Regions from separate parts of the Vibrio sp. genome, predicted to be linked through region 2. Evidence: riboswitches for the same ligand, from Rfam matches in the RefSeq annotation. Region 2 holds a riboswitch; the other holds the start of a gene.
The links. A riboswitch is a leader RNA that binds a small molecule or an ion and turns the genes downstream of it on or off. The one in region 2 is predicted to bind lysine.
Positions count from the first base shown of each region.

Region 1: it holds a riboswitch for lysine, as region 2 does, so the genes downstream of both, tet(35) (tetracycline efflux Na+/H+ antiporter family transporter Tet(35)) here and lysC (lysine-sensitive aspartokinase 3) in region 2, are expected to answer to the same signal.

Region 1 is NZ_CFHWOM010000003.1:128,596-144,082, forward strand. Features, by position in the region: gene AC4MRV_RS04095 (nuclear transport factor 2 family protein) at 1-321, shown strand, start outside; gene AC4MRV_RS04100 (SDR family NAD(P)-dependent oxidoreductase) at 318-1,043, shown strand; gene AC4MRV_RS04105 (NAD(P)/FAD-dependent oxidoreductase) at 1,056-2,336, shown strand; gene AC4MRV_RS04110 (DUF1365 domain-containing protein) at 2,336-3,124, shown strand; gene AC4MRV_RS04115 (class I SAM-dependent methyltransferase) at 3,121-4,365, shown strand; gene AC4MRV_RS04120 (DUF2878 domain-containing protein) at 4,367-4,891, shown strand; gene AC4MRV_RS04125 (chalcone isomerase family protein) at 4,848-5,408, shown strand; gene AC4MRV_RS04130 (DUF3833 domain-containing protein) at 5,408-5,932, shown strand; gene purB (adenylosuccinate lyase) at 6,026-7,396, opposite strand; gene hflD (high frequency lysogenization protein HflD) at 7,555-8,175, opposite strand; gene mnmA (tRNA 2-thiouridine(34) synthase MnmA) at 8,206-9,330, opposite strand; gene AC4MRV_RS04150 (hypothetical protein) at 9,524-9,793, shown strand; gene AC4MRV_RS04155 (inosine/guanosine kinase) at 9,946-11,250, shown strand; gene AC4MRV_RS04160 (H-NS family histone-like protein) at 11,337-11,756, opposite strand; lysine riboswitch at 12,327-12,508, shown strand; gene tet(35) (tetracycline efflux Na+/H+ antiporter family transporter Tet(35)) at 12,622-14,223, shown strand; His leader region at 14,400-14,536, shown strand; gene hisG (ATP phosphoribosyltransferase) at 14,591-15,487, shown strand.
Region 2 is NZ_CFHWOM010000009.1:26,603-42,089, reverse strand. Features, by position in the region: gene csrD (RNase E specificity factor CsrD) at 1-708, opposite strand, end outside; gene AC4MRV_RS08475 (single-stranded DNA-binding protein) at 878-1,414, opposite strand; gene AC4MRV_RS08470 (LuxR C-terminal-related transcriptional regulator) at 1,692-2,336, shown strand; gene galU (UTP--glucose-1-phosphate uridylyltransferase GalU) at 2,453-3,328, shown strand; gene uvrA (excinuclease ABC subunit UvrA) at 3,460-6,282, shown strand; gene AC4MRV_RS08455 (PglL family O-oligosaccharyltransferase) at 6,351-8,135, shown strand; gene AC4MRV_RS08450 (pyridoxal-phosphate-dependent aminotransferase family protein) at 8,165-9,286, opposite strand; lysine riboswitch at 9,512-9,689, shown strand; gene lysC (lysine-sensitive aspartokinase 3) at 9,797-11,149, shown strand; gene pmbA (metalloprotease PmbA) at 11,212-12,555, opposite strand; gene yjgA (ribosome biogenesis factor YjgA) at 12,664-13,191, shown strand; gene thiQ (thiamine ABC transporter ATP-binding protein) at 13,267-13,971, opposite strand; gene thiP (thiamine/thiamine pyrophosphate ABC transporter permease ThiP) at 13,955-15,487, opposite strand, start outside.

The sequences.
Region 1 (15,487 bases), on a different contig from region 2:
GCGGCACATCGTTTAGAAGGGTGGGATGCCCTTCAAAAGTACTTTTCTGCACTTTACAGTAACGTTAAACGTTGTGATTTTGATATCAAAGAACATCAGCAAGTCGGAGATAGCGGTTTCTTGACTTGGACGATGACACTGGAACACCCCAAGTTACAAAAGGGCAATAAGGTCGAAGTCCAAGGCGTAAGCCATTTAAAATTTGCCAACGGTAGGGTGATCTATCATCGTGATTACTTCGACTTAGGTGAAATGCTTTATGAGAATCTCCCATTGCTTGGTTCTGTCATCAAGACGATTAAGCAGAGGCTAGGGCAATGAGCCGGGTCTTAGTGACGGGAGCAACGTCAGGAATTGGCCTTCAACTGGCGAAAGACTATGCTAAACAAGGTTGGGACGTCATTGCTTGCGGTCGCAACAAAAGCAAGTTGAGTGAACTTGAAGCCTACTCACCGCTCATTACGTCGTTGTCTTTCGATCTTACCTGTCTGGAGAGTACTAAAACTGCAATAGCAAGCTTATCACACACGCCAAGCTTGTGGATTTTTAATGCTGGCGATTGTGAGTACATTGATGATGGTTTAGTTGATGCGCTTTTAGTCAAACGTGTCTTTGACATCAATGTTATAGGCCTCGCCAATATCATAGAAGCGTGTCAGCCAAGATTTTCCAGTGGCCACAGGGTGGCAATCGTAGGCTCTATTGCGAGTGAAGTCGCCTTGCCTAGAGCCGAAGCCTATGGTGCATCTAAAGCCGCTGTCAGTTATATAGCGCGAGCGCTTCAGCTGGATCTGAAGAATCAGTCCATCAATGTTTCAGTTATTTATCCAGGCTTCGTTGAAACGCCTTTAACAGACAAGAACACTTTTCCCATGCCTATGCTGGTGAGCGTGGAATACGCTTCGAATGCGATCCGAAAGGGGCTCGCTAAGGGCAAGGCTCATATCTACTTTCCTAGTCGATTTACCTCCATCTTAAGACTGATCGGTTCGTTGCCTTATCGATGGCAAAACATAATCACAGCAAAGCTGATATCAGAGTAAAGGAAACCAAGAATGAAAATAGCAATTATAGGAACTGGTATATCGGGGTTAACATGTGGCTACCACCTTTGTCGACAACATGATATCACTTTATTTGAAGCCAACGATTATATTGGAGGTCATACCGCCACCGTAGATGTAAATGTAGGCGGTAAAGAGTACTCCGTTGATACAGGTTTCATCGTTTATAACGATAGAACTTACCCCAACTTCATGAAAATGATGGACGAGATAGGTGTGAAAGGGCGCCCGACTCAAATGAGTTTCAGTGTTCGCAACGATTCATCTGGTCTTGAATACAATGGTCACACCGTTTCGACTTTGTTTGCGCAAAAACGTAATTGGGTTAATCCTAAGTTCTACTCATTCATTTTTGAAATTTTAAAGTTTAACAAAGCTGTGAAGCATATCGTCGAACGTGGAGAAGGTCAGAACAAGACTCTAGGTGACTTCCTTCATCAGCATGGCTTTAGCGAATACTTTTGCGACAACTACATTCTGCCCATGGGGGCGGCGATTTGGTCTTCTACCCTCGCGGACATGAGAGCCTTCCCTTTGGAGTTCTTCGCTCGATTTTTCCTAAATCATGGGCTCCTTGATGTCACTAACCGACCTCAGTGGTATGTGATAGAGGGAGGGTCTAGAGCTTACATCGAACCTTTGACTGCGAATTTCAAAGATAAGATTCGGTTATCTACACCAGTAGAGAAAGTCACCAGAGACTCCTTAGGAGTGAGTGTCCACGCTTGCGGTCGAGTAGAACGGTTTGATCAAGTCGTGTTTGCTTGCCACAGTGATCAAGCACTGGCGCTGTTAGAAGATGCGGCAACTATTGAGCAAAATATCCTTCAAGGTTTAGCGTATCAAGAGAATGAAGTTATTCTTCACTGTGATGAATCTTTGCTTCCTAGATCTAAAGCCGCTTGGGCTTCATGGAACTATCGCTTGTACGGTGGCGAAGATGAACAAAACCAGCGACCAACCCTCACTTACAACATGAATATACTCCAGCATATCGATTCAACCACGACATTTTGTGTGTCACTGAATAGTTCGGAAAAAATATCCCAAGAAAAAATCTTACGTACGTTTAGTTATCATCACCCAGTATTTAATCAGCAATCATTTGCTTCACAGCAGCGAAGAAATGAGATAAGTGGCCTAAACCAGACTTGGTTTTGTGGTGCCTATTGGTACAACGGCTTCCATGAAGATGGTGTGCGAAGCGCTTTGGATGTCGTAAAAGGGATCGAGTCGTTAGCAATTAGTCAGCAGCATCAAGGGGCTGCGTAATGAAACTAGAAAGCGATAATGGCTCACTTTTAATTGGCCGTGTAAGACATAGGCGCTTGTCTCCGGTCAAGCATGAGCTCAGCTATCCTCTCTTTATGCCTTGCTTAGATTTGGACAAAATCGAAGAGTTGGAAAAGTCAGTGTGGTGCTTTGGTCGACGCTGGTGGCATTGGGCTAGATTTAAACGTGATGACTATTTAGGGGATGGTGACTTAAAGCTGGCGGTTCAAGATAAGGTCTTCCAGTTAACTGGCGAGCGACTCACAGGCAAGGTCGAAGCTGTCCTCCATTTGCGTTATCTGGGTATCTATTTTAGTCCTGTAAACTTTTACTATGTCTACAACGATGACGGTGCGTGGAAATATCTCCTCGCTGAAGTGAGCAACACGCCTTGGAATGAACGTCATTACTATGCGGTTCCAGCTTCTAGCGCATCTAATTATCAGCATGATAAAGCGTTTCACGTTTCTCCATTCAACCCGATTGAACAAATGTATCAATGGAAAGTTAAGCCTTTAGATACAAGGTTGTTTGTTCATCTTGATTGTCATCGAGAGCGTAAGGAATTTGATGCGACGTTAACGATGAAAAAGCATCCGCTATCTTCTAAGAGTTTATTAAAGCAACTGATCGTTACTCCGATTATGGCAGTAAAAGTAGTGACAGGAATTTATTGGCACGCATTAAAACTTTGGTTTAAAGGGGCGCCTTTTTATTCTCACCCTAAATACCAGGTTAGCAACAGCACTCAGCATAAGAGAAAAGAAGTCGAGGAGCATCGAACATGATTAACTCTCAAGTTATACCGTTTCCAGGGCAATTGACGACTGGACAAAAAACGGCACGTACCATTGCATTCAATTGTTTATATAAAATTAATGTTGGGTGCTTAACGGTCGTGGAGTCCTATGATGACGCACAACCTCACCAACGAACAGTTTTCGGAAGTCCCCGCAATGACGAACCTCAAGCGTTAATTGAAGTGAAGAATCCTGCTTTCTATGCTCGCTTGCTAACGGGGGGAAGCATTGCAGCCGGAGAAGCCTACATGGAAGCATGGTGGGACAGTCCTGATCTTACTACCCTCATGGAGTTAATGGCGCTCAACTTGTCGGCGTTGGATTCTTTAGAGAACAGAACCAGCCTCTTATCGAAAATCTCTTACAAGGTGGCTCACTGGCTAAACCGCAATACGATTGCTAACTCACAAAAGAATATACATGCCCATTACGATTTGAGTAACGATCTTTACCAGACCTTTCTTGATGACAAGATGCTCTACTCCTCTGCGATCTTTACAAGCCCAACAGACTCTTTAGAGCAAGCTCAGATCAATAAGATGGAGCGTTTATGTCAACAGCTCAAATTGAAAGCATCCGATAGGGTGATTGAAATTGGTACGGGTTGGGGAGCGATGGCGATTTACATGGCAGAGAATTACGGCTGTCATGTAACGACAACCACGATTTCTGAAGAACAGTACTGTTACGCCGAGGAGCAGATTCAAAAGCGTGGCCTGCAGGAAAAAGTGACTCTGCTTAAAGAAGATTATCGTAAGCTAGATGGGCAGTACGACAAACTTGTTTCTATAGAAATGATTGAAGCAGTGGGTAAGCAGTTCTTGAACTCTTACATTCAAAAGTGTCAATCGCTGTTAAAACCTAAAGGCTTGATGGCCATACAGGCAATTACTATCGCCGATCAACGTTACGACTACTACAGTGACAATGTTGATTTCATTCAAAAGTACATTTTCCCTGGAGGCTTCTTGCCGTCAGTAACTGCGTTAACTCAAGCTGCGACAAAACGTAGTGACCTAGTTTTACGTGATTTGTTCGACATTGGTGGCGATTACGCCAAGACGCTTAATCATTGGTATTCGCGCTTTAACGCTGCTGAGTGCCGCGTAAGAGAGCTGGGGTTTGATGATACGTTCATTCGAATGTGGAATTATTACTTTTGCTATTGCGAGGGAGGCTTTAAGGCGAAGAGTATCAGTACAGTGCATATGACATTTGAAAGGCCCTAATATGAGTACTCAACGGTTAATTATCTATTCTACTTGGTTTCAAGTGATTTGGTTTTTAGCCATTATCGGCCAACATGAGTGGCAGTGGTTAACGTTAAGTCTAGTATTGGCGACTCTGTTTTTAAGCTCCAAATACGAGGACTTCAAGCTTGAGCGTTGGTTGATTTTGCTAGCGGTTGGCATCGTTGTAGATTACACCAACTTTCTAACAGGCCTGTTTCAGTTTGACAGAGACTCTTTTCCTCTATGGCTTACAGGGTTGTGGGCCATTTTCCTTTGGTATGCATTTTATCTTGTTCCTTTTTTGAACCGTTATCCCGTCTGGATCGTATCTGTAGTTAGTGGAATTTCAGGAGCGTTGAGCTACCTTGCAGGGATGAAGCTAGGCGCTGTTGAATTCACAATGGGATTACCCACGACACTCGCGATTCTTTTTCTACAGTGGGTTGTGATAATAAATATTGTTCTCAAGGTGTACAGTTATGTCCGAGGTATTCAAAAGAATCAAAAGGGGGCTCATTTGTAGTGTTCTAATCTCTTCATCCGCGATGGCATCTTCTGCGCTTGACCACACTGAATGGAGTGGTTGGCCTTCCGTAGGCCAAGCCCAACTATCCGTTTTTATATTTGATGTGTATCAGTCCCGACTACTGGCTCCAGATGGAACTTACAGATTGCAACAGGACATATCACCTCATCCTCTGGCCTTATCTATTGATTACCAACGCGACATTTCTCAGAAACAATTGATAGAGGCTACGTTAGAACAGTGGCATGAGATGGGCTATGAAGAAGGAATTACGATGGAATGGATTAGAGAGCTCGCTCCAATCTTCCCTGATATAGAGCAAGGCCAAAATTTAACCTACGTAACAGACGGTACGAACGGAAAGTTTTACTACCAACCAAGCCCATCAAGCATACCAGAGCTAATTGGTTTAGTGAATGATGAGGTACTTAATGACGCATTTTTGGCTATCTGGCTTTCGCCGAACACAACATACCCTGAACTCCGTTCACAACTAATAGGAATGAATAAGTAATGAGATTGCTGAAAGTCATAATTGCTACTCTGGTTACACTCATGATGGGTTGCTCTGCTGACATAGAGAGTTATCAAAAGGTTGAGCCTCAATTCGAGCTTTTTGACTTTTTCAACGGACAGACTAGGGCTTGGGGAATGGTTCAAGATTATACCGACCAGCAAACGCGACGCTTCACTGTGGAAATTGTCGGTACGGTTGAAGGCGATACTCTGACTTTAGTGGAAGATTTTGTGTTCGATGATGGCGAAATAGACCAAAGAGTGTGGGTGATAACGCATGATGGTAATGGATTTTACGAAGGAGAAGCAGGAGATATTATCGGCAAGGCTCGAGGGCAAGAAGTCGGAAACGCTCTCCAATGGCAATATGACTTCGAATTAAAGTTGGATGGGTCATCGGTTGTTGTTAGCTTCGACGACTGGCTATATCGTCAGGACGAAAATCATGTGTTTAACCTAACGAAGATTAAGAAGTTTGGCGTAGAGGTTGGGCGGATTACGCTCTTCTTTGAAAAGCAGTAACACATCTTTCACCTTCCAAGCACACCCGGAAAAAGAAAGAGGGTTGACGTTCTAGCGTCAACCCTCTCTTTAATGTTTAATGCGTTGGCGATGTTACAGCTTGTCAGTAAGTTCGATTGCTTGACCGATGTAGTTCGCTGGCGTCATTTCTTTAAGGCGTGCTTTCTCGTGCTCTGGAAGCTCAAGACCGTCGATAAAGTTACGCATTGCTTCACCGTCAACACGCTTACCACGAGTTAGCTCTTTTAGCTTCTCGTATGGCTTCTCGATACCGTAACGACGCATTACTGTTTGTACAGGCTCTGCTAGTACTTCCCAGTTTTGGTCTAGTTCAGCTAGTAGCGCTTCACGGTTTACTTCTAGCTTGCTAATACCTTTTAGCGTAGACGTGTAAGCGATGATTGCATAGCCAACACCAACACCTAGGTTACGTAGAACGGTAGAGTCCGTTAGGTCACGCTGCCAACGAGAAACAGGTAGTTTTTGCGCTAGGTGGCCGAATACTGCGTTAGCTAGGCCTAGGTTGCCTTCAGAGTTTTCAAAGTCGATTGGGTTAACTTTGTGCGGCATTGTCGAAGAACCGATCTCACCAGCAATTGTTTTTTGCTTGAAGTGACCTAGGGCGATGTAGCCCCAAACGTCACGGTCGAAGTCGATTAGGATAGTGTTGAAACGTGCAACTGCATCGAATAGCTCAGCGATGTAATCGTGTGGCTCGATTTGAGTTGTGTATGGGTTCCAAGTTACACCTAGAGACTCAGTGATGAACTCTTCAGAGAATTTGTGCCAATCTAGCTCTGGGTAAGCCGATAGGTGTGCGTTGTAGTTACCTACTGCGCCGTTGATTTTACCTAGAATTTCAACGCTAGCGATTTGCTTGTATTGACGCTCCATACGGTACGCAACGTTTGCCATCTCTTTACCCATTGTTGATGGAGAAGCCGGCTGACCGTGTGTACGAGATAGAAGAGGGATGTCGCGGTATTCAACAGCAAGTGCTTTGATAGCATCGATGATGTTTTTGATTTCAGGAAGAATCACTTCATCACGAGCTTCTTTAAGCATCAGAGCGTGGGAAGTGTTGTTGATGTCTTCTGAAGTACAAGCGAAGTGGATGAACTCGTTAACTGCATCTAGCTCAGGTACGCCAGCCACTTTTTCTTTCAGGAAGTATTCTACTGCCTTAACGTCGTGGTTCGTTGTACGCTCGATTTCTTTGATGCGTGCAGCGTCTTCTTCTGAGAAGTTTTCCGCTAGTTCATCTAGAAACTTGTTCGCTTCTGCACTGAATGCAGGAACTTCTGTGATTGCATCTGTAGCTGCAAGCTTCTGTAACCAACGAATTTCAACGATAGAGCGGTACTTTAGTAGGCCAAACTCACTAAAGATGCTGCGAAGTGCAATAGTTTTACTTCCGTAACGACCGTCTACTGGTGAAACAGCAGTCAATGCTGACAGTTCCATGATGTTCTCCTGAAAAATTGAGTTTCGAAATTTTGAGAGCTTTATACCAGTATCTGACGCATTTGTCACGAATATTGCGCAAACGTTTGCGTGAGGGTTGTGTTGGTATAAGACAATATAAAAAAACAAGCTCGCATCCATGTGCGAGCTTGTATTAATTAGGACATTCTAGCGAGTAGAATTTGTGCTTGTTCGACCATCTTCTTACGTCCAAAGATTAGATGCCGACGCTTACCACCAACTTGTTTCCACAGTACAGCACAGCGGATACCTGAAAGTAATAGTGCCCTTACTTTATGTTGATTTCCTGTCTGCTGTAAAACTGTTGGCGTGCCAGTGACCTGGATGCGAGGGCCTATTGGGCTAACTACGTCCAAGTACACACTCGCAAGGTTGCTGATCATTTGATCGTCTAGCAGCTCGAAATGATCGAGTTGTCGTTCGAGCATTTGGATACGGTCACCTAATTGCGCCATTGCATCATTGCGGCCGCTTAGCTTACGTTCTAATGCCATCAAACTAATGATGTAGCGCGTGATTTCACTTCCTGTGGGTGTGCTATCAATGCCTTTTACCAAGCATTCCAACCCGAGTTTAAGGTCTGATTCTCGACCAAAAACACTGACAGTATTATTCGGGTTGGTATTCATGATCGCTTTTAGGGAAGTCTCGAACGCGTCGTTGTCGCAGTGACCGTTTTTCGCTACTTGTTGAACCAAAGCAACTGCTTGGCAAATACCAGCGAATGCGATTGTGCGGTCATATAATGCGTTAGCCACGTAGTGATACTCCAAAATAAATAGCGTTAATTAAATGCGTTTCTCGATGATACCACCACCAAGGCACACTTCTCCTTGATAGAACACGGCTGATTGGCCAGGAGTCACAGCAATTTGTGGCTCGTCAAAAATGACTTTGATGTTCTCATCATCGATAGGGAGAATTGTACAAGGAATATCGGTTTGACGGTAACGTGTTTTTACTGTGCACTTCAAAACATCAGTAATTGGTGTGCGATCAACCCAATGCAGTTGAGATGCAATCAGGCCCTCTGATTTGAGAAGAGGGTGGTCTTTGCCTTGTACTGCAATCAGAACGTTGCGTTTTAGATCTTTGTCGCCAACAAACCATGGATCTTCGTTACCGCCGCCGCCTTTTTGACCACCGATATGAAGGCCTTTGCGTTGACCTAGAGTGTGGTACATCAAGCCTTGGTGCTTGCCAATAACTTTACCTTCAGGTGTTTCGATGTTACCTGGTTGCGCTGGTAGGTATTTGCCTAGGAATTCAGTGAACTTGCGCTCTCCGATAAAGCAAATACCGGTGGAGTCTTTCTTCTTCGCTGTGATCAGGTCTTGTTCTTCTGCGATACGTCGTACTTCAGGTTTCTCAAGCTCACCCACAGGGAATAGGCTACGGGAAACTTGGTCGCTACTTAGTGTGTATAGGAAGTAACTTTGATCTTTATTGTTATCTAAACCGCGTAGCATTTGCGGTTTTTCGCCTGCTGCTTGTTCTTCCGCAGTTGGGAATGTGCGGCGGACGTAATGACCCATTGCGATAAAATCAGCATCAAGAACTTCATCTGCAAATTCCAAAAATGCTTTGAATTTGATTTCTTTATTACAAAGAATATCTGGGTTTGGAGTACGGCCAGCTTTGTATTCCGCTAGGAAATATTCAAATACGTTGTCCCAGTACTCTGCAGCGAAGTTGATGGTGTGTAGGTGAATGCCTAACTTGTCACACACTGCTTGAGCGTCGGCTAAGTCTTCCGCTGCTGTGCAATATTCCTCATTGTCATCTTCCTCCCAGTTCTTCATGAACAGGCCTTCTACTTGGTAACCTTGCTGTTGAAGCAGATACGCAGAAACAGATGAATCAACGCCGCCGGACATACCGACGATGACTTTCTTTTGGCTGTTGTCAGACATTACTAAACACCACTTAATTTAACTGGACGCAGATTCTATCAGAAAGCCTTTCAGGGTGACAGATCCGAGATCGGCCTCACACTTCAAAACAGAACGTTTTTTGCTCTATCACTCACTATATCTGCGCTTTTTTTACTATCGAGTGTCTATATGTGGCATAGTTGCCGAAATTCAAGCCCTGTGGAAGTAACAAATGAGTGAAGAAAACCAAATCTTTGAAGAGTCACATTTGATCGAAGTGATCGAGAACCAATTGGAGGACGGCAATCCAATCAAAGTGAAAGAAACTCTTATGAGATTAATGATGACTGGTACGCCTCGTGAGGATGCTGTGGCGATGATGGCTTGCGCTATGTCGATCGAGATTTTTGATGTGATGAAAAATGAAGGCGAGTTTAATCTTAAACGTTACACAGAAAATTTAGAGCGCCTGCCGGATTTAAGTTTCATGGAAGGGGAATAAGTCCTCTTATTTATTACGTATCCAACAGCGTGAAAATTAATTTTCATTGCAAACGTTTGCTATAATTGCGATTGTTGCCGCGTCTAAATGTGCGCGGTAGAATCCGGCATCCTTTCATCCCTTACTCGAACCTATACCGTAGAAATATAGCTATGAAATTTCCTGGTCAACGTAAATCGAAACACTATTTCCCAGTCCATGCTCGTGATCCTTTAGTGAGTCAAGCGCAAGAAAGCAAAAAAATGTCTCGCACACATATTATTGGTATTGACCAGACTTTGGTTGATATTGAAGCGAAGGTGGGCTCGGAATTAATCGAAAAGTACAAATTGAGTAAGGGACACTCATTAGTTATCGATGACGCAACCGCAGAAGCTTTATATATTGAGCTTAAGCAGAATGAGTTAATCACCAACGAATACGCGGGTGGCACGATCGGTAATACGTTGCATAACTACTCTGTGTTGGCGGATGATCGCTCGACATTATTGGGTGTAATGAGCCAAGATATTAAGATCGGTAGTTATGGTTATCGTTATCTATGTAATACATCTAGCCGCATGGATCTCAATTACCTTCAGGGTGTTGAAGGTGCGATTGGACGTTGTTTTGCATTAATTACAGAAGATGGTGAACGAACTTTTGCAATTAGCGAAGGCCAGATGAACCAACTTCGTCCAGATAGCATCCCAGAGAAGATTTTTAAAAACGCTTCAGCGTTAGTACTAACGGCTTATTTAGTTCGTTGTAAAGAGGGTGATCCAATGCCTGAAGCTACAATGAGAGCGATAGAGTATGCCAAAAAGTATAACGTTCCTGTTGTATTAACTCTGGGTACAAAGTTTGTTATTCAGGATGACCCGAAATTCTGGCAAGAGTTTTTACGTGACCACGTCTCAGTAGTCGCAATGAATGAAGATGAAGCAGAAGCGTTAACTGGTGAATCCGATCCACTAGCGGCTTCAGATAAAGCTTTGGAATGGGTTGATTTAGTATTGTGTACAGCGGGTCCTGTTGGCTTGTTTATGGCGGGTTACACGGAAGAGGCAGCGAAGCGTGAAACGTCTTTGCCATTACTTCCAGGCAGTATCGCGGAATTTAACCGTTACGAGTTTAGTCGCCCTGCAGTAAAAGATAACTGTGAGAATCCTATTAAAGTTTACTCACATATTTCACCTTATATGGGTGGACCTGAAAAAATTAAGAACACGAACGGTGCAGGTGACGCGGCTTTATCTGCGTTATTACATGATATGGCTGCAAATAAATATCATAAAGAGAACGTTCCCAATTCTAGCAAACACGCTCACGCGTATTTGACGTACTCATCTTTTTCTCAGGTATGTAAATACTCCAACCGAGCTAGTTATGAAGTTTTAGTTCAACACTCTCCTAGATTGTCGAGAGGGTTACCAGAGCGAGAAGATAGCTTAGAAGAAGCATACTGGGAAAGATAACAATAAAAAACCTCACTAATGTGAGGTTTTTTATTTAGTACATAAATAAAAAGCGCCGTTTAGGCGCTTTTTACAAAGAAGGTTCATTATTTCTCAATAAGGAAGTCTTCTAGAACTTTACCAGCATCTAATTGCTCTTGGATTGCTGAAGGAGTACGACCTTGACCAGTCCAAGTCTTCGTTTCGCCATTTGCGTCAACATATTCGTATTTAGCTGGACGAGGAGCACGTTTAGATTTTGCTTTAGCCTTGCCTTTTGTCTCACCTGCTAGAGCAGAGATAAGAGCTTCAACATCAATACCATCTTTAGCGATTTGTTCAGCGATAGCTGATAGTTTTGCTTCTTGCTCTGCTGCAGCTGCACGTTCTGCTTCTTCTGATTCTTTACGCTCTTCGACAACGATAGTTAATTTGTCCAACGCTTCTTCTAGTTGCTCAAGTGTTAATTCACGAGAGAAAGCGCGCAAGCTACGAATGTTTAATAGTGTTTTTGTTAGTTCCGACATATTTTAATCTCACTTTTATAAGGAGTGCCTAATATGAGAGATAATAATCCTGAAAAACGGATATTACAATATAGTGAATGTAAATTTAGTTAAATCCTGACAAATATAATTCATTTATGGGAATTTGTTTTTTCTATCTCTACATTTCGTGACCAAGCTATGTTTTTAATGATGTAAATTAGACCATTTAGTTAATTATTAAACTTATATTTAAGTATTCGGTTTCATATATTGTAAGCAGTCTTTGTAACGTCTACGTGTTGCCGTCAACTTTTAGTCGCATGTCAATTAATTGGAATTTGGTTATTTAGTATGGTTTAAAATGTTTCACTTATATCGACGTTGTATCGTTGTTGGTAGGCAAATTCAATTCCTGGATACCAGTTATGCATAGGATGTCTATGCATAATAGTTGGAAAGTTAATCCTTTGGGGTTAAGAATATTTTTAACAATAAAACTGGAGTGATGTATTGAAATGATGTGCTACTTAAGTACAATGAGCGGAACCTAATGCACTTTTATGGTTAAATTATTGTTAAAATGACTTTTCAATAGTTTAAAGTTTCATAAGGTGCGGTAGAGGCGCGGAATAAATAAGTAAAGCTTGTTGGGGTGATGCCAATGAACAAGTAAGAAAGGTTATTCTGCCGAAGTGAGTCTTCTCATCAAAGAAACTTGCTGGGGTTACACTCGAAAGGGGTAACACTGCCATAGTCTATAATTTGTAAAACTATGGAGCGCTACTGTAGGGCTGGGGAAGCATTCGCTTGCCTATCGCTTATTTTTGCTCAATTGTTTGGAAATGAATTCCTTCAATTAGTCTGCAGTAGATCTCTAACCATTTATTACTGGTTTTTGAAGATCATGAATTTAATTGATTTTGCATCATCTCCTTTATCTCTTTTGCCTCCTTTGGTGGCATTGAGTCTTGCTATTGTTACACGTCGTGTACTTGTTTCGTTAGGTGTCGGTATTGTTCTAGGCGCGATTCTATTGAATGACTACTCATTTGGTAGCGCGTTAGGTTATGTTGGGTCCACAGTTTCAAGTGTGTTCATCGAAGATGGTGGCATCAATACTTGGAACATGAGTATTGTTGGTTTCCTACTGCTGTTAGGTATGATGACAGCATTGTTAACTCTTTCTGGTGGTACGCGAGCATTTGCTGAATGGGCTCAAACTCGAGTTAAAAGCAAACGTGGTTCTAAGCTGCTTGCTGCTTTTCTTGGTGTGTTCATCTTCGTTGATGACTACTTTAACAGCCTAGCAGTAGGTGCGATTTCTCGCCCGGTAACGGACCGCTTCTACGTATCTCGCGCTAAGCTTGCGTATATTCTAGATTCTACAGCGGCACCTATGTGTGTGGTCATGCCAGCGTCTAGCTGGGGTGCATACATCATGACAATCATAGGTGGCATTCTTGTTTCCCACGGTATTACAGAATATTCAGCGTTGGGTGCTTACCTACGTCTAGTACCTATGAATTTCTACGCAATCTTCGCATTGCTAATGGTATTTGCAGTTGCTTGGTTTGGTCTTGATATCGGCAAAATGCGCGAGCACGAAATCGCAGCATCTCAAGGTCGTGGCTTCGATAAAGATAAAGAAAACGACACAGAAGAAGCACATGAGCTAAATGAAGAGCTAGATATTAGAGAAAGTGAAGGTGGTAAAGTCTCTGACCTAATCCTACCAATCGTATTCTTGATTATCGCGACTGTTGCTTCAATGATGTACACAGGTGGTCAGGCACTTGCTTCTGATGGGATTGAGTTCAATCTATTAGGAGCATTTGAGAATACAGATGTTGGTACTTCACTGATATATGGTGGCCTAGTTGGTCTGGCGGTTGCGTTGTTCACAGTAATTAAGCAAGGCATTGCGGGTACTGAGATAGCTCGTACGCTTTGGATCGGTGCTAAATCAATGTTCGGCGCGATCCTTATCCTAGTCTTTGCTTGGACTATCGGTTCAGTCATCGGTGATATGAACACTGGTAAGTACCTGTCTACTTTAGCTCAAGGTAACATCAATCCACATTGGTTACCTGTTATCTTATTCTTACTATCTGGTTTGATGGCGTTCTCGACGGGAACATCATGGGGTACATTCGGTATCATGCTACCAATCGCGGGCGATATGGCAGGCGCCACTGATCTTGCACTAATGTTGCCAATGTTAAGTGCAGTTTTGGCTGGTTCAGTATTTGGTGATCACTGTTCACCAATATCAGATACAACTATCTTGTCTTCAACGGGTGCGCGCTGTAACCACATTGACCACGTCGCGACTCAGTTGCCATACGCGTTGTCGGTTGCTGCAGTATCGTGCATCGGTTTTGTTACTCTAGGTATGACGGCTTCAGTAGGTATCTCGTTGGCTGTGTCTTCGGTTGCGTTTATTGCAGTTTGTGTGCTGCTTTCGGTGTTATCCAAGTCAAAAATGGCGAGCTGTCAAAACGCTTAACTGATTGTTCGTACATTCATTTCTAAAGGGAGCTTCGGCTCCCTTTTTATTTGTCATATACAAATTGAAAAAAGTTTAAATAAATGGTTGAAAAATGTTTACACCTTAGTTAGTGTGGATATCAACAAAGCGAACAATAAGAGCTTATTAAGTATGCGTAATTTAGTCATGAACATTCATCACCATCATCACCCAGTCTAGTCTTTCGGGAGATGCACGCATACCCGGGAGACAGGATACTCCCGGAGTCTAAAATCGCAAACAACAAGATTTAGAACCCTCGGGAGACACACTCTTCCGAGGGTTTTTCAGTATTAGCAATCTTAAAAAGTTTATAAATTTCAAAAATTTGCACAGGGATAAAGCAATGCAGACACAACGCCTAAGAATCGCAATTCAAAAAAAAGGTCGCCTAAGTAAAGAGTGCCAAGAGCTTCTTAAAAAGTGCGGCGTTAAATTCAACATCATGGGTGAGCGCTTAGTGGTTCACTCACTAAATATGCCAATTGACCTATTACTGGTTCGAGATGATGACATCCCAGGTTTAATTATGGATGGCGTGGTTGACCTTGGCTTTATTGGCGAAAATGAATTAGAAGAAGTTCGCTTAGATCGTAAAGCACTAGGCGAGCCAAACGAGTTTGTCCCGTTACGTCGTTTAGACTTTGGTGGCTGCCGACTTTCCATCGCTATCGATAAAGACGAAGAGTACAACGGCCCTCAAGATCTTGCTGGTAAGCGCATCGCTACCACTTACCCTCAACTTCTAAAAGCTTACATGGACGAACAAGGCGTTCCTTTCTCTACTTGTATGTTGACTGGTTCGGTAGAGGTTGCTCCTCGCGCAGGCCTTGCTGATGCGATTGCTGACCTTGTTTCAACAGGCGCAACGCTAGAAGCGAATGGTCTAAAAGAAGCAGAAATCATTTTCAAATCTAAAGCAACCCTAATCCAGCGCACGGGTGAGTTTGATGCGGACAAAGAGGCACTTATTGAGAAACTGCTGACTCGTATGCAAGGCGTACAGCAAGCGAAAGAGTCTAAATACATCATGCTACATGCGCCAGTAAGTAAGCTTGAGCAAATTAAAGCGCTACTTCCTGGAGCTGAGGATCCAACAGTTTTACCTCTATCTACTGATAAAGAAAAAGTAGCCGTACATCTAGTAAGTACCGAAAATCTGTTTTGGGAAACGATGGAGCAGCTAAAGGAACTTGGTGCAAGCTCAATTCTGGTGTTGCCAATTGAAAAGATGATGGGGTAA
Region 2 (15,487 bases):
TGTTCCCGTTAGTTGGTCAAGAAAGGTTTGAGTTCGGATAAAGGTATCGAAGCGACTCCTCTCTTGTCTGGCATCTTGTAACTCTTCAATTAAGCGGTCTAAAGCTTCACTAGCAGTAAATGGCCACTCTTTTTCATCACCTTTGGCGTATTCTTCAACTCGCCCAGCGAGAATCATTCTTCCTCGCTCTTCAAGCATCTCAGAACCACTCAGCTGTTCTTTCAACCATTTAACGCCTTGCATTAAGCAAAAGATTATCAAGATGACAGCCAGCGTAATCGACCACAATGCTTGCATTGAATAGCCGTAACCTATGTAGGGAGGTACTGCTTTGAAGCGCAGCTTATAACCATCATTACGCTCTAAGGTGTATTCAACATGGTACAACAGAGCAGGATCCACCTTTGACGAGGTATCTTTGAAACGATAGATAGTCCCGTAAGAGGAAGCGAGTTCCATTTCAACTATGTTGGAAGCCTGAAGCATCTTAGGCATCCAGCGTTGTAAGGAATATGCAGCGTCAGGATCTTCCATTTCCTTATCCACGACATTCACAATCCCTTTAAGGGAATGGTCTAAATACTCCTGTCCCAAGCGTTTAAATGAAAGTGTACCGCCTAGAAATAGGATAAACATCGCTATAATCACGATCATAGTGACAAAAGCGACTAATCGTGTGCTGAGCTTTAAGGTAGGGGTATACCTCATAGAAATAGAATTCCTTTTCTAGTACATCTTGACTGAATAGATATGATGTCCCCATCAGCAATCTAGGCATAAACTAAAGACAAGTTTACTTAGTACTTATGGGGTAATTGATTACTCTAACTATATAAAAAAGCCGCGAAAATCGCGGCTTTTTTTCATTTCAGAGCTCTTAGAATGGGATGTCGTCGTCAAAATCCATTGGCGGCTCATTATACTGAGGCTGAGCTTGTTGTTGCTGTTGAGGCTGAGAATACTGCTGCTGAGGTTGACTCTGCTGAGCTGCAGGTTGCTGAGGCTGACCCCAACCTTGCTGCTGAGGCTGACCCATACCTTGACCTGGAGCACCACCTTGAGCGCGACCACCTAGCATCTGCATTACGCCATTGTAACCTTGTACAACAACTTCTGTCGTGTAACGATCTTGACCGCTTTGATCTTGCCATTTACGCGTTTGTAGCTGCCCTTCAACGTATACTTGAGAGCCTTTACGTAGATATTCACCAGCAACTTCCGCTAGCTTGCCAAACAGAGCAACACGATGCCATTCTGTTTTCTCACGCTGCTCGCCAGTCGCTTTATCTCGCCATGTTTCAGACGTCGCGATGGTAATGTTTGCGACAGCACCGCCACTCGGCATATAACGAACTTCCGGATCTGAACCCAGATTACCGACTAAAATAACTTTGTTTACTCCACGGCTTGCCATGTTTCGCTCCGTCTAAAAGTTGAGAGTTGTTGAAATAGCGCAATAGCATAACACGCTTTACGTAAGGGACAAATGCCTCTCTACACAATGTCTAGTCATTGATGTTCACTAAATCCTCCCCCTTAAAATTTTCGAGAAAAATCAAAGATTACTTTAGGTGAGCGATAAGTTAATTACTCATCAGTATGAAACTAAACGCAATCATTCAACCTAGATTCGCGCTACTTGTCTATTTCCTCCAAGCTACTGCTATCTTTTTCTCTGTTAGGGATTTGCCATGAAAAATAGTTACATGAGAACCATTCATTTTTTATGTGAAAACAAGAATGCCCCTCATCCTGTAGTAAACAAAATTGAGCAAAGCCTAGGTATCGAAATCCCCTATATCGAGCCTAAAGATTTAATGCTGGCACTGCAAAGGAATAAACACCGAATTCTGATGATCGATCATCATGATTACTCATGCCTAAACAATCAAATTCGGCAATTACCACTGGCGAACAAAACATTTGAGAACATCATCATTAATGTAGAGTGCCGATTAACCACAGACGAAATTCTCAATTTTGGCCACCTAAAAGGATTATTTTACGAGAACGACTCCATTGACGTGATCAGTCGAGGGTGTAGCGAAATCATCAATGGAGAAAACTGGTTGCCGCGTAAAGTAGCCGCTCAATTACTGTTCCACTATCGCAATATGGTTGAGACGCAATCAGCACCAGCTACCGTTGATCTCACTACTCGCGAAATTCACATTTTACGTAGCCTGATGACCGGCGCTTCTAATAGCCAAATTGCTGACGACCAATTTATTAGCGAGTTCACCGTCAAATCCCACCTATACCAAATCTTCAAAAAGCTGTGCGTAAAAAACCGTGTTCAAGCAGCAGCTTGGGCTAGACAACATTTGTTGTCTTAATTTTACTACTCCAGTACAATTTCTGAACTTTCGGTGGATAGCTTCATTATCTATTCATCGAAAGCATGTTATTGTCGCGTCAGTTAAATTATGAAGAAAAATATATAGGGTTTACGATGATCAAAAAGTGCCTTTTCCCGGCAGCAGGCTACGGAACACGCTTTCTACCTGCAACCAAATCCATGCCTAAAGAAATGATGCCAGTGGTTAACAAGCCTCTGATTGAGTACGGCGTCGAAGAAGCGATCCAAGCGGGTATGGACGGTATGTGCATAGTGACGGGCCGTGGTAAACACTCCATCATGGATCACTTTGATAAAAACTATGAGCTAGAGCACCAAATCAGTGGCACAAATAAAGAAGAGCTGTTAGTCGATATTCGTGACATCATCGAGAGCGCTAACTTCACTTACATACGTCAGCGCGAAATGAAAGGTCTTGGTCATGCGATCTTAACCGGACGTGAACTCGTTGGTGACGAACCATTCGCTGTAGTGCTGGCCGATGACCTTTGTGTCAATGATCAAGAAGGCGTTCTTGCGCAGATGGTAACACTATTTAAACAGTTCCGCTGTTCCATTGTTGCAGTGCAAGAAGTGCCTGAAGACGAAACTCATAAATACGGTGTTATTTCTGGTGAGATGATCAAAGATGACATTTACCGTGTCGACGACATGGTTGAAAAGCCAGAGCCAGGCAGCGCACCAAGTAATCTAGCAATCATTGGCCGCTACATTCTAACGCCAGATATCTTTGAGCTGATCGAGAATACCGAACCAGGCAAAGGTGGAGAGATCCAAATTACTGATGCACTACTCAAACAAGCACAAGCTGGCTGCGTCTTAGCGTATAAATTTAAAGGCAAACGCTTCGACTGTGGTAGCGTTGAAGGCTACATTGAAGCAACTAACTTCTGTTTTGAAAACCTATACTTAAAGGACTCAAAAAAGTCTGAGCTAGGCAAACAAAAAACAACGAAAGAAGACGCATAATCGTCTTATTTGTGTCAGAGGCGGCTCCGTGAGTCGCCTTTTTGTTACTGTTTTTTTATCCAGTATTTTCTTTGAACATTTCTCACACTATGTAATACTTAGCTGACTAATTTTTGCATTGAGTGATGAGAATGGATCAGATAGAAGTTCGCGGTGCCCGCACCCACAACCTGAAAAATATCAATCTAACGATACCTAGAGATAAGCTGACTGTCATTACGGGCTTATCCGGCTCAGGAAAATCCTCATTAGCTTTTGATACTTTGTACGCAGAAGGTCAACGTCGTTATGTCGAATCACTCTCTGCATACGCCCGCCAGTTTCTCTCTTTAATGGAAAAGCCAGATGTTGACCACATTGAAGGCCTCTCTCCAGCAATATCTATCGAGCAGAAATCAACCTCTCATAACCCTCGTTCAACGGTCGGCACGATTACCGAAGTGTATGACTACCTGAGGTTACTCTACGCTCGAGTTGGCGAACCTCGATGTCCTGAACATCAGGTTCCACTTGCCGCGCAAACTGTCTCACAAATGGTGGACAAAGTACTTGAATTGCCCGAAGGCTCAAAGATGATGTTGCTCGCTCCGATCGTTAAAGAGCGCAAAGGTGAGCATGTCAAAACGCTAGAAAACTTAGCTGCACAAGGATTTATTCGCGCTCGCATCGACGGGGAAACCTGCGACTTATCCGATCCACCCACTCTAGAGTTACATAAAAAACATACGATTGAAGTAGTGGTTGATCGCTTCAAGGTACGCAGTGATCTCCAACAACGCCTCGCAGAATCCTTTGAAACAAGTTTGGAGCTATCTGGTGGTATCGCTGTCGTTGCTCCCATGGATGGAGATGGAGGTGAGATTGTCTTCTCAGCCAACTTTGCGTGCTCTCACTGTGGCTATAGCATGCAGGAACTGGAACCTCGCTTATTCTCGTTCAACAATCCAGCAGGGGCTTGTCACACCTGTGATGGTCTAGGTGTACAACAATACTTCGATCCTGACCGTGTCATTGTAGATGACTCATTGAGCTTGGCTGAAGGCACTATTCGTGGCTGGGATCAAAAGAATTATTACTACTTCCAAATGCTCTCCTCTTTGGCTGAGCATTACGGCTTTGACCTGTATGCTCCCTTTAAGTCGCTACCGAAGAGAACTCGTGAGATTATTTTAACTGGCTCTGGCAGAACAGAAGTAGAGTTTAAATACATTAACGATCGCGGTGATATACGAGTAAAACGTCATCCGTTTGAAGGAATCTTAAATACTTTAGAGCGCCGTTATCGAGATACAGAATCAAACGCAGTGCGTGAAGATCTAGCCAAGTACATCTCAACAAAAACGTGCTCAAGCTGTGATGGCAGCCGACTGCGCTTAGAAGCTCGCAATGTCTTTATTGGTGACACAACCTTGCCAGAGATCGTTGAGCTAAGTATTGCTGATGCGCTCAATTTCTTCTCTTCACTGCAATTAGAAGGACAACGAGCTCAAATCGCCGAAAAAGTGATGAAGGAAATTAATGACCGGCTGCAATTCTTAGTCAATGTAGGGCTCAACTACCTTAATCTTTCACGCAGTGCTGAAACTTTATCAGGTGGTGAGGCGCAGCGTATTCGTCTTGCTAGCCAGATCGGAGCTGGCTTAGTTGGGGTTATGTATGTCCTTGATGAACCTTCTATTGGGTTACATCAACGTGATAACGAACGCTTGCTCAAAACTCTCACACACCTACGTGACTTAGGTAATACCGTCCTTGTCGTTGAACATGATGAAGACGCTATCCGTATGGCAGATCATGTTATTGATATTGGTCCCGGAGCTGGTGTGCATGGTGGTACAGTCGTTGCCGAAGGGACGATGGACGAAATCACAGCCAACCCGAACTCCTTAACAGGGCAATATTTAAGCGGTGTGAAAAAGATTGCCGTACCTGAAGAACGAACCAAACGCGATCCAAAGAAAACTGTTCAGTTAATTGGCGCATCCGGTAACAACCTAAAAGACGTCACCCTAGATTTACCTGTTGGTCTGTTCAGTTGTATTACTGGGGTATCTGGCTCTGGCAAATCAACCCTAATAAACGATACCTTCTTTAAAATCGCTCACACCCAATTAAATGGTGCAACCACAGCAATGCCTGCACCATACAAAGAAATCAAAGGGCTAGAGCATTTTGATAAAGTCATCGACATCGATCAAAGCCCAATAGGCAGGACACCTCGTTCAAACCCGGCCACCTACACAGGAATTTTTACTCCTATTCGTGAGTTGTTTGCAGGGACACAGGAATCACGTTCTCGCGGCTATAAACCAGGACGATTTAGCTTCAACGTTCGCGGTGGTCGCTGTGAAGCCTGTCAAGGTGATGGTGTTATCAAGGTAGAGATGCACTTCCTACCAGATGTCTACGTTCCATGTGATGTCTGCAAAGGCAAACGCTATAACCGAGAAACACTCGAAGTTCGTTATAAGGGCAAAACCATTGATGAAGTGCTGGAAATGACCGTCGAAGATGCTCGCGAATTCTTTGATCCCGTTCCTGTCATCGCGCGTAAACTGCAAACGCTCATGGATGTGGGCTTGTCCTACATTCGTTTAGGTCAAGCTGCGACGACACTGTCTGGCGGTGAAGCGCAACGCGTTAAGTTAGCTAGAGAACTTTCTAAACGAGATACAGGTAAAACGCTATACATTTTGGATGAGCCAACCACAGGCTTACATTTCCACGACATTCAGCAACTTCTTGCGGTTCTTCACCGTTTACGCGATCACGGCAATACGGTAGTGGTGATTGAACATAACTTAGATGTTATTAAAACTGCCGACTGGATCGTTGATTTGGGACCAGAAGGCGGTCAAGGTGGTGGTGAAATAGTAGCTCAAGGTACACCAGAAGATGTGTCATTGGTCGAAGGTTCTCATACCGCCAAGTTCCTTAAGCCTATGTTAAAATAGCAATTAATAGTAAAGTAAACAGACCAGCGCATTTTTCGCTGGTCTGTTTTTATTAGGATATTGAACCTATGGCCACCATACATGTTTCTGGGACAAAGTTAGCGCAGCAAAAGCCCAAAGTGCCACTGATCAAACCGTTTTTAGTTGCGTTTGGTTTTATCTATATTGTGGCTATGCACTTTTTTATGCCTAACCCTGGAGGCTCTGGTTTAGCGTTGTCTTTTAACCCAACCACTTGGTTGGCACTCAGTGCTGCAATCGCGATTGGTCTGTATCAAGTAGGCACCGAAGGAAAGCTTAGATACAACAAACTAACTATTGGCTTTTTCATTAGTTGCCTTTTACTTACGGTACCAGTGCTCTATCCAACCTCAGATTTGATCCTCTCAATCGGAAAACTCACTGGGCTTTGGGCGGGATACATTCTTTTTGTCGTATTACAACAGTTCCGTTTTAGTAATAAGCAAAAGCAGCGACTATTGTGGTTTATTGTCATTGCGGTCGCAATTGAAGCGATTATTGGCTGGGTACAATATTTATATCTCGCCCCTGGAAACCCTTTTGGTTATAACACCGTCAACAACCGCCCTTATGGGATTTTTCAGCAACCCAACGTAATGGCGACCTTTTTAGCGACAGGATTAGCGATCTCGGGCTACCTATTACCACGCCAACCAATCAAATACCAAACCAAAATCAGTGATGTAGCGCTCCTTTACATCATGCCCGCATTAACCTTACCCCTAATGATTGTACTTGCATCACGTACTGGTTGGCTCAGCGCCATTCTGGTGATGGTTGGCGTACTCCCATACCTATTTAGGTTTGCGACCCCAAAACGCTTTTGGGGTTGGTCAATCTCATTAATCACTGGCGTCATTCTAGGCCTAACACATACTTTTGTGTTCAGCCCATCAGAAAACGCCCAACAACAAATAACGAATAAACTAAGTAGCGATCAAGCACGCGAGTTCATCTATCCCCAAGTGTTAGATATGTTTATTGAGAAACCTTTTACTGGTTATGGCTATGGTCAATTTGAATCAGAATATATCGTCTATACGGCTCGCCAACACCAGCTAAATGTAAGCTACCCAGCAGGGTTACCAGCCATGGATCACCCTCACAATGAGCTGCTATATTGGGGCGTTGAAGGTGGTTTGGTTCCTGTTATTGCAATCATTCTCGCCGCATTTTTGGTATTAACTCGGATTTATCATGGCAAGAAAGGAACTCGGCTAGCTTTATTCGCCCTATTTGTCCCAATCGTGCTGCATTCACAATTGGAATATCCTTTTTATCATTCAGCCATTCACTGGATAACCTTTATCACTCTACTTTATTGGATCGATCAAAGAGCCAATACCTACCGTAGCGCTTCATTCAGTTTTCTTTCTCAAACAGGACTACGAGTCTCCAGTCTCGTTGTACCTATTTTGACTGGCGTATATATGACCAGCGCGTTACACACCAACTATATTCTCACTCAATTTGAGAAGTCGTCACCAAAAGACCCAGATATATTAAGCCAAGTCACCAACCCTATAGTCTGGCAAGACCGCTACGACTGGGATATCTATAGTACTTACCTCAATATAGGCCTTTACAAACAAGACCCTGAGTTTATTCAACCATACATAGATTGGTCACTAAAAATCATCAAAGATAAACCTAGACCCGCTTTCTACAACAACCTAATCTTGGCTTATCAGGGGATTGGTGATGAGGAAAAAGCAGAGCAAATTCGCAGTGAAGCTCAGTTCTTGTTCCCTAACAAGAACTTTAGTGAAGTGCAATACATTCCGCCCGATATTGACGCTCTGACTAGGAAAACCGATAACCAAGAAAAATAAAATAAGGCGACCTCGAGGTCGCCTTTTCTTTATTGACTCATCGATTCTTCAAGCGCTCTTAGACAAAGTGCGACATTTTCTGCTCTCGCACCATAGCCCATCAAACCGATGCGCCATGCTTTTCCAGCAAGCGCGCCTAAGCCAGCACCAATTTCTAAATTGTACGTTTCGAGCAAATGACTACGCACCTTGCCATCATCCACTCCCTCCGGGATATAAATCGCATTCAATTGAGGTAAACGTGAGCTCTCTTGAACAACAAACTCAAAACCAAGCTTTTCCAATCCAGCTTTTAACTTATCGTGCATATCACGATGACGATTCCAGGCATTTTCGAGTCCTTCATTTTTCAAAATAAGCAAAGACTCATGCAACGCATACAAGCTATTAACGGGGGCTGTATGGTGGTAACTGCGTTTACCTTCACCACTCCAGTAACCCAAAACCAAACTCTGATCCAGGAACCAACTCTGAACTGGCGTCGTCCTCGCTTGAATCTTGTCAATCGCAGCTTGTGAGAACGTCACAGGAGAAAGCCCTGGAACACACGACAAACACTTCTGACTGCCCGAGTAAACCGCGTCTAACTGCCACTCATCGACCTTTAGCGGAACACCACCCAAAGATGTCACTGCATCCACAATTGTAAGTACACCATATTGCTTGGCTAATTTACCTAAAGCTTCGGCATCAGTGCATGCTCCTGTCGATGTTTCTGCGTGAACAAAGGCAAGAATTTTGGCGTCAGGGTTAGCTTTTAACGCTTGTTCAACCTTTTCAATCGATACTGGTGCGCCCCACTCATCGTCCACCACTTCCGCGATACCGCCCGCTCGCACAACGTTCTCACGCATGCGTTCTCCAAACACACCATTACGGCAAACAATCACTTTTTCTCTCGGCTCTATCAAGTTTACAAAACAGGTTTCCATACCTGCACTACCAGGAGCTGAAACGGCGATGGTAAATTCATTTTCTGTTTGGAAAGCATACTTAAGTAATTGTTTTAACTCATCCATCATGTTGATGAACAGAGGGTCTAAGTGGCCAACAGTAGGACGACTCAACGCCTGCAATACTTGAGGTGAGATATCTGAAGGGCCTGGGCCCATTAAGATACGGTGCGGGGGAATAAAACTTTGAATCGTCATTGGCAGCTCCTTTGCAAACTATTTTATTGTTCTATCGATGGTTATTGACTCACCATAATCCAATTCAAACGTATCAGCAATTAGCCCAAAGTATTGAGGTCAAACCAGTGTCACAAGTTTGTTAATTTATAAAGAGCATAAAGTTACAAATTCCCATTGACATTGGTCACATAAAAACGTTCAATGCTGGATAAGTGGCGAATATTTATGCCACGCAACGTAACTTGTTGCAGAAGAGGAGCACTACCCAGGTAGGTGTGTTGTGGAACCACAATTCCAATACAGCTCACTGAGGGGGAGTAGTGCCGAGGTAAACCAGAAGTGTGGTTTTGGTTTGTCGGTTGACTTGGGTTGAGTCCCATCAACTGTCATCAGCACAGCCTGATGATGAGCTTCTGAGGTTAGTCATATATTTAGAATACCTCTCTTTCGCTCATTCTCTCTTCAAGCAAACATCGGATGTTGGGTTAACACCCAGTTTTATTTTCAGGAAGTCGTGGGAGAAATGCCGTGGGCAATTTCAATGTTGCTAAGTTTGGTGGAACCAGTGTTGCAAATTTTGAGGCTATGAGCCGCTGTGCAGCCATTATCGAATCAAATCCAAATACCAAATTAGTTGTTAGCAGTGCATGTTCAGGTGTCACAAACCTGTTAGTCGAACTCGCCAATGGCGTTCAAGATCAAGTGCAGCGTAGTGAAATATTAACCAAACTCGCTGAAATCCATAATGCGGTATTGGACCAACTTGAAGATTCCGCACAAGCGGCAGCCGAGGTATACACTATCCTCGATACTGTCACTAGCCTTGCAGAAGCCGCTTCTATTCAAGCCAGCAGTAAACTCACCGATCATCTAGTCGCATGTGGGGAACTAATGTCTACCCACCTTCTTACTCAACTAATGAAAGAACGAGGAGTTGCTGCAACTCGTTTTGACATTCGCGATGTGCTTCGTACTGACAGTAACTTTGGTAAAGCAGAACCCGAACTAGAGAACATACGTCAACTGGCTGAAGAGAAACTGCTTCCCCTATGCCAAGATTTTGTTGTCGTAACCCAAGGTTTTATTGGTTCAGATGGCGAAGGCAATACCACTACACTAGGACGCGGTGGTAGCGACTATAGTGCAGCCCTCATTGCAGAAGCGGTACAAGCATCTGGCCTAGAGATATGGACTGATGTCCCTGGAATCTACACCACAGACCCTCGCATCGCACCAAAGGCATCTCCAATCCCAGAAATCAGCTTTAGCGAAGCATCAGAAATGGCAAACTTTGGTGCGAAGATCTTACACCCTTCGACCTTAGTACCCGCCTTGCGTCACGATATTCCTGTCTTTGTCGGCTCATCCAAAGAGCCTGAAAAAGGTGGGACGTGGATTCGCCATCAGGTAGAAAGCTCTCCGCTATTTCGTGCATTGGCCCTGCGCTGTAACCAGACGATGGTCACTCTGCGTAGCGCAAAAATGTTCCACGCTTACGGCTTTTTAGCGCGAGTGTTTGAAATATTAGCCAAACACAAAGTTTCGGTGGATTTAATCACCACCTCAGAGATCAGCGTTTCGTTAACATTGGATCAAACCGATACCTCAGGCGGAGCCCCTCAACTACCTGAAGCTGCCCGTATTGAGTTGGAAGAGCTATGTAGCGTCGACGTCGAGCACAACTTATGTCTGGTTGCCCTTATCGGCAACAACATGAGCGAAAGCAAAGGCTATGCGAAACAAGTCTTTGGAACACTTGAGGATTTCAACTTGCGAATGATCTGTTACGGTGCAAGTCCGCACAACCTCTGCTTCTTAGTGCATGAGTCCGTCTCAAAGCAAGCGATCCAAAAGCTGCACACTGAGTTGTTTGAGGGCTAAGAAAAACAAAAGGTTGGCACTACGCCAACCTTTTATTATTCAAGCCAAAGTATAGGGAGTTGCTACTCGCCAGCAACCTTCATAGACTCAAGCAAAATTGAGCCAGTTTGGATTTGAGAACGTGTTTCCACATCATTACCAACTGCAACAATTTGCTGGAACATCTGCTTTAAGTTACCAGCAATGGTAATTTCAGATACTGGATATTGAATTTGACCATTCTCAACCCAGAAACCAGCAGCACCACGTGAGTAGTCACCAGTCACAACATTGACCCCTTGGCCCATTGTTTCAGTCACTAGCAAACCTGTGCCCAATTCTTTCAGCATCTGTTCAAAGCTCTGGCCCGTTGATTGAACAAACCAGTTGTGAATACCACCAGCATGACCTGTTGGCGTCATATCCATCTTACGTGCCGCGTAGCTTGTCAGCAGATACGTCGCCAGCACGCCATCGGTAATGATCTCTCGATCTTGGGTAAAGACACCTTCACTATCAAAAGGGCTAGATGCGAGACCACGCAGCACATGCGGTTTTTCTGCAATATTGAACCAATCAGGTAGAACCTTCTCGCCCAATTGATCCAGTAAGAATGACGATTTTCGGTATAAGTTGCCACCACTAATCGCCATGACTAAATGGCCAATCAATCCCGTCGCAACGTCCGCTGCAAACATCACTGGATACTGACCCGTTTTTAGCTTCTGCGCATCTAAACGGCTGATAGTCTTTTCAGCAGCTTTCAAGCCAACAGCCTCTGGAGACCAAAGATCATCTTTGTGGCGAGAAACGGTATAATCGTAGTCACGTTCCATCTCACCATTGGCACCCTGTCCAATCACACAGCAGCTAGTGCTATGACGGCTAGATGCATAACTAGCCAACAAGCCATGGCTATTGCCATATACCTTCAGTCCATAATGGCTATCGTAACTCGCACCATCGCTTTGTTTAATTTTATCGCTGTACTCAAGCGCAGCTTTCTCAGAGGCAATTGCAACCTGGGCAGCATAGTCTGGATCAGGCGTGTCTGGGTGGAATAGATCCAAGTCAGGGATCTCTTTGACCATCAACTCTTTAGGCGCGGGACCAGCGTAAGGATCTTCAGAGGTATACTGAGCAATATCGAGCGCAGCCAATACGGTTTGTTGAATCGCTTTTTCACTTAAGTCAGAGGTTGAAGCACTGCCCTTACGTTGACCGCGGTAAACCGTAATACCCAACGCACCGTCACTATTAAATTCCACATTTTCCACTTCACACATGCGAGTAGAGACACTCAGGCCAGTGGTTTTAGTGATCGCAACTTCCGCACCATCAGACTTTTCTGCAGCCATTTCTAATGCTTTAGCGACTGCGGCTTCAAGCTCAACACGCTGTTGAGCAACTTGCTCTCTTACGTCCATATCAACTTAGTTCTAAAGATTTGTTCTCTCTAGGATAACAAGAATTTCGCTTTCTCCCCATGATTCTTGTTAAAATAGAGAAATAGATGGTCAAATTAAGGCAAAGAGATGGCACGTAAAAACCAAAAAGCGCCATGGGAAGAGGAAGAAGAAATCATCTGGGTAAGTAAGACCGAGATGAAACGCGACATGGAAGAGCTGCAGCAACTGGGTGAAGAGCTTGCAAGCCTGAAACCTTCTGTCCTTGAGAAGTTTCCGCTGAGTGAAGACTTAGCCGAAGCAATCAAAGATGCTCAACGCTTCAAAAACGAAGCGCGTCGTCGCCAATTGCAATACATTGGCAAACTCATGCGCTTTGAAGACCCTGAGCCACTACAAGCTGCATTAGATAAAGTACGCAACAAGCACTCACAAGCAACGGCGCACCTCCACAAGCTAGAACAGCTGCGTGACCGCATCGTTGAAGAGGGGGATGCAGCGATTGGTGACGCAATGGAGCTTTACCCAAGCGCCGATCGTCAACGCCTACGCCAGCTCGCTCGCCAGGCGGCTAAAGAGAAAAAATCGGGTAAGCCAGCGAAAGCATACCGCGAGATCTTCCAAGTACTAAAAGCACTGAGTGACGAAGAGTTCTAAAGCTCAAAAACTAAAAAGGATTGATGCTAATACATCAATCCTTTTTTACACCTCAGCTAGCTTGCCAACGTTCGATTACTCCCCAGCCCTCACAAACTCGCTCAAGGCAGGGTTGTCATGGTTTGAAACTAACTGCGAAATATCTCCCGCCACTTCAACTTTCCCATTCGTAACAAAGATAAAGTCAGAGGCTATCGCTTTCGCATCACTAATATGATGAGTCACCATCAGCACGGTAATGTTTCTTTCTTTGGCGAGTTTTGCCACCAGCGCTAACATTTCTTCACGTAAGATAGGATCAAGGGCAGAAAAAGGCTCATCCAATAACCAAACAGGATGTGGCTGGACAAAACAGCGAGCGAGTGCCACTCGTTGACGCTGGCCTCCTGATAACTGTTCTGGTAACCGGTCAAGGTACCCATCTACCCCAACTTGTTTAGCCGCAAGCTTCACTTGTTGCTGCTGAGCATCGCTAAGTTTTAACCCCGGGTGCAAACCTAAGCCAATATTCTGACGAACCGTTAAGTGAGCAAAGAGATTGTGCTCTTGAAACAGCATGGCAAAAGGGCGTTGATAAGGCGGTAAACCAACAATTTCCTCTCCCTTAACGCAAATTGAACCTTTCACTGGCTCAATAAAGCCAGCAACCAAAGCCAATAAAGTGGATTTGCCAGCCCCACTAGGTCCCATTAATGCCGCAATAGCACCTTGCTCAATCGACACATCAAAGTGAAATAATTCATTGTGATAGTAGTAATCTACGTTACTCAGAGACAGCATGATTGACCTTATTATTGACTTTAAACAGCGTTTCGATGAGCGTGAAACATCCCACGCTAAGTAACAGCAATGTCACGGAAACCACTGCCGCCGCCTCCATTTGATAACTGCCTAATAGCTGAAACAAATAGAGTGGTAGGGTGCGAAATTCTTGACTGCCAAACAGAGCAATAGCACTGAGGTCGCCAATCGCAAACATAAAACTAATAGCAAACGCATGTGCCATCGGTTTTTTTAACGCTTTCCATTCTACAATCAGAAAACGCTGCCATCCTTTCATCCCCAAACTGGCACAGAGGTATTGGTACTGTTGTTCGACCTGAAGCATCGGTTGCGATAGGGTTTTAATCACATACGGTAACCCCATTAGAGCGTTAACTGATACCACAACAAAAAAAGCTAAACTGAATACGTCGGTAAATGAACGCAATAACAAAAATAGCCCAGTCGACACAACCAAGCCTGGCGTGACCAAAATAATCGTACCGATAAGCTCAATATTATCAGCTCGCCGCTCTCTTGCGTTCAGCCGTAGTCGTCGGCTTGTCATCAAGATGGCTATACCTGCCAATAAAGCAATAAAGCTGGCTAACGTCGCCACTTTCAATGAGGCCCAAAGAGCTAACCAGAAGCGCTGGTCAGTAAACACTTGGTAAACTTGGCTATTGATTCCACTCAACACCACCATCACCAACGGCGGCAAAACCAACATGGAAGAAAACCCAATCCAACTATAATCCCATACCTTCGTTCGCCAGCTTTCCCCAGTTAAGTATTGGCGCCTTGCACTGCCAACCGAGCTAACAGATATGGGCTTACCCAAACGCTGAATAATCAAAGCCATCAAACCACACAGAGTCATCTGCCAAATCGCCAATAAGGCCCCAGCTTGAAGGTCGAAATCAAATTTGATCGCTTGATAAATCGCTAACTCAATTGTGGTCGATTTGGGCCCGCCCCCCAAAGCCATTACAGTAGCAAAGCTGGTAAAGCAGAGCATAAATACTAAACCGCAAACATGCGCAAGTTGCTGTTTCATTCGTGGCCACTCGACCCATACGAACTTTTGCCAAGGCTTCATACCTAGATGTGCACAGAGCTTGTGTTGTTCTTCAGGAATCGATTCTAAAGACTGGAGCAGCAACCGACTTGCATAAGGTAAGTTAAAAAACACATGCGCAAGTAAGATTCCATTTAAGCCATAGATGGAAAAAGGCAACCTACTATCAAAATAAGCAAAACCATCTGCCAGCAAACCACTATTACCATATATGGCTAGTAACCCAAATACACCGACTAGTACTGGCAACACCAAGGTAGTCGCAAACAGCTTTAGCAATAATTTCTTGCCAGGAAAATCTCTACGAGAAAGCGCATGTGCAACCGGAATCGCCAGCCCAACACTTAGTAAGGTCGAAAGAAAAGATTGGTAAAAACTGAACTTAGTGACATGACGATAGTAAGGATCTTGCCACACCTCAGAGAGATTTAAAGACGGCGCTTCAATCAATAAAGC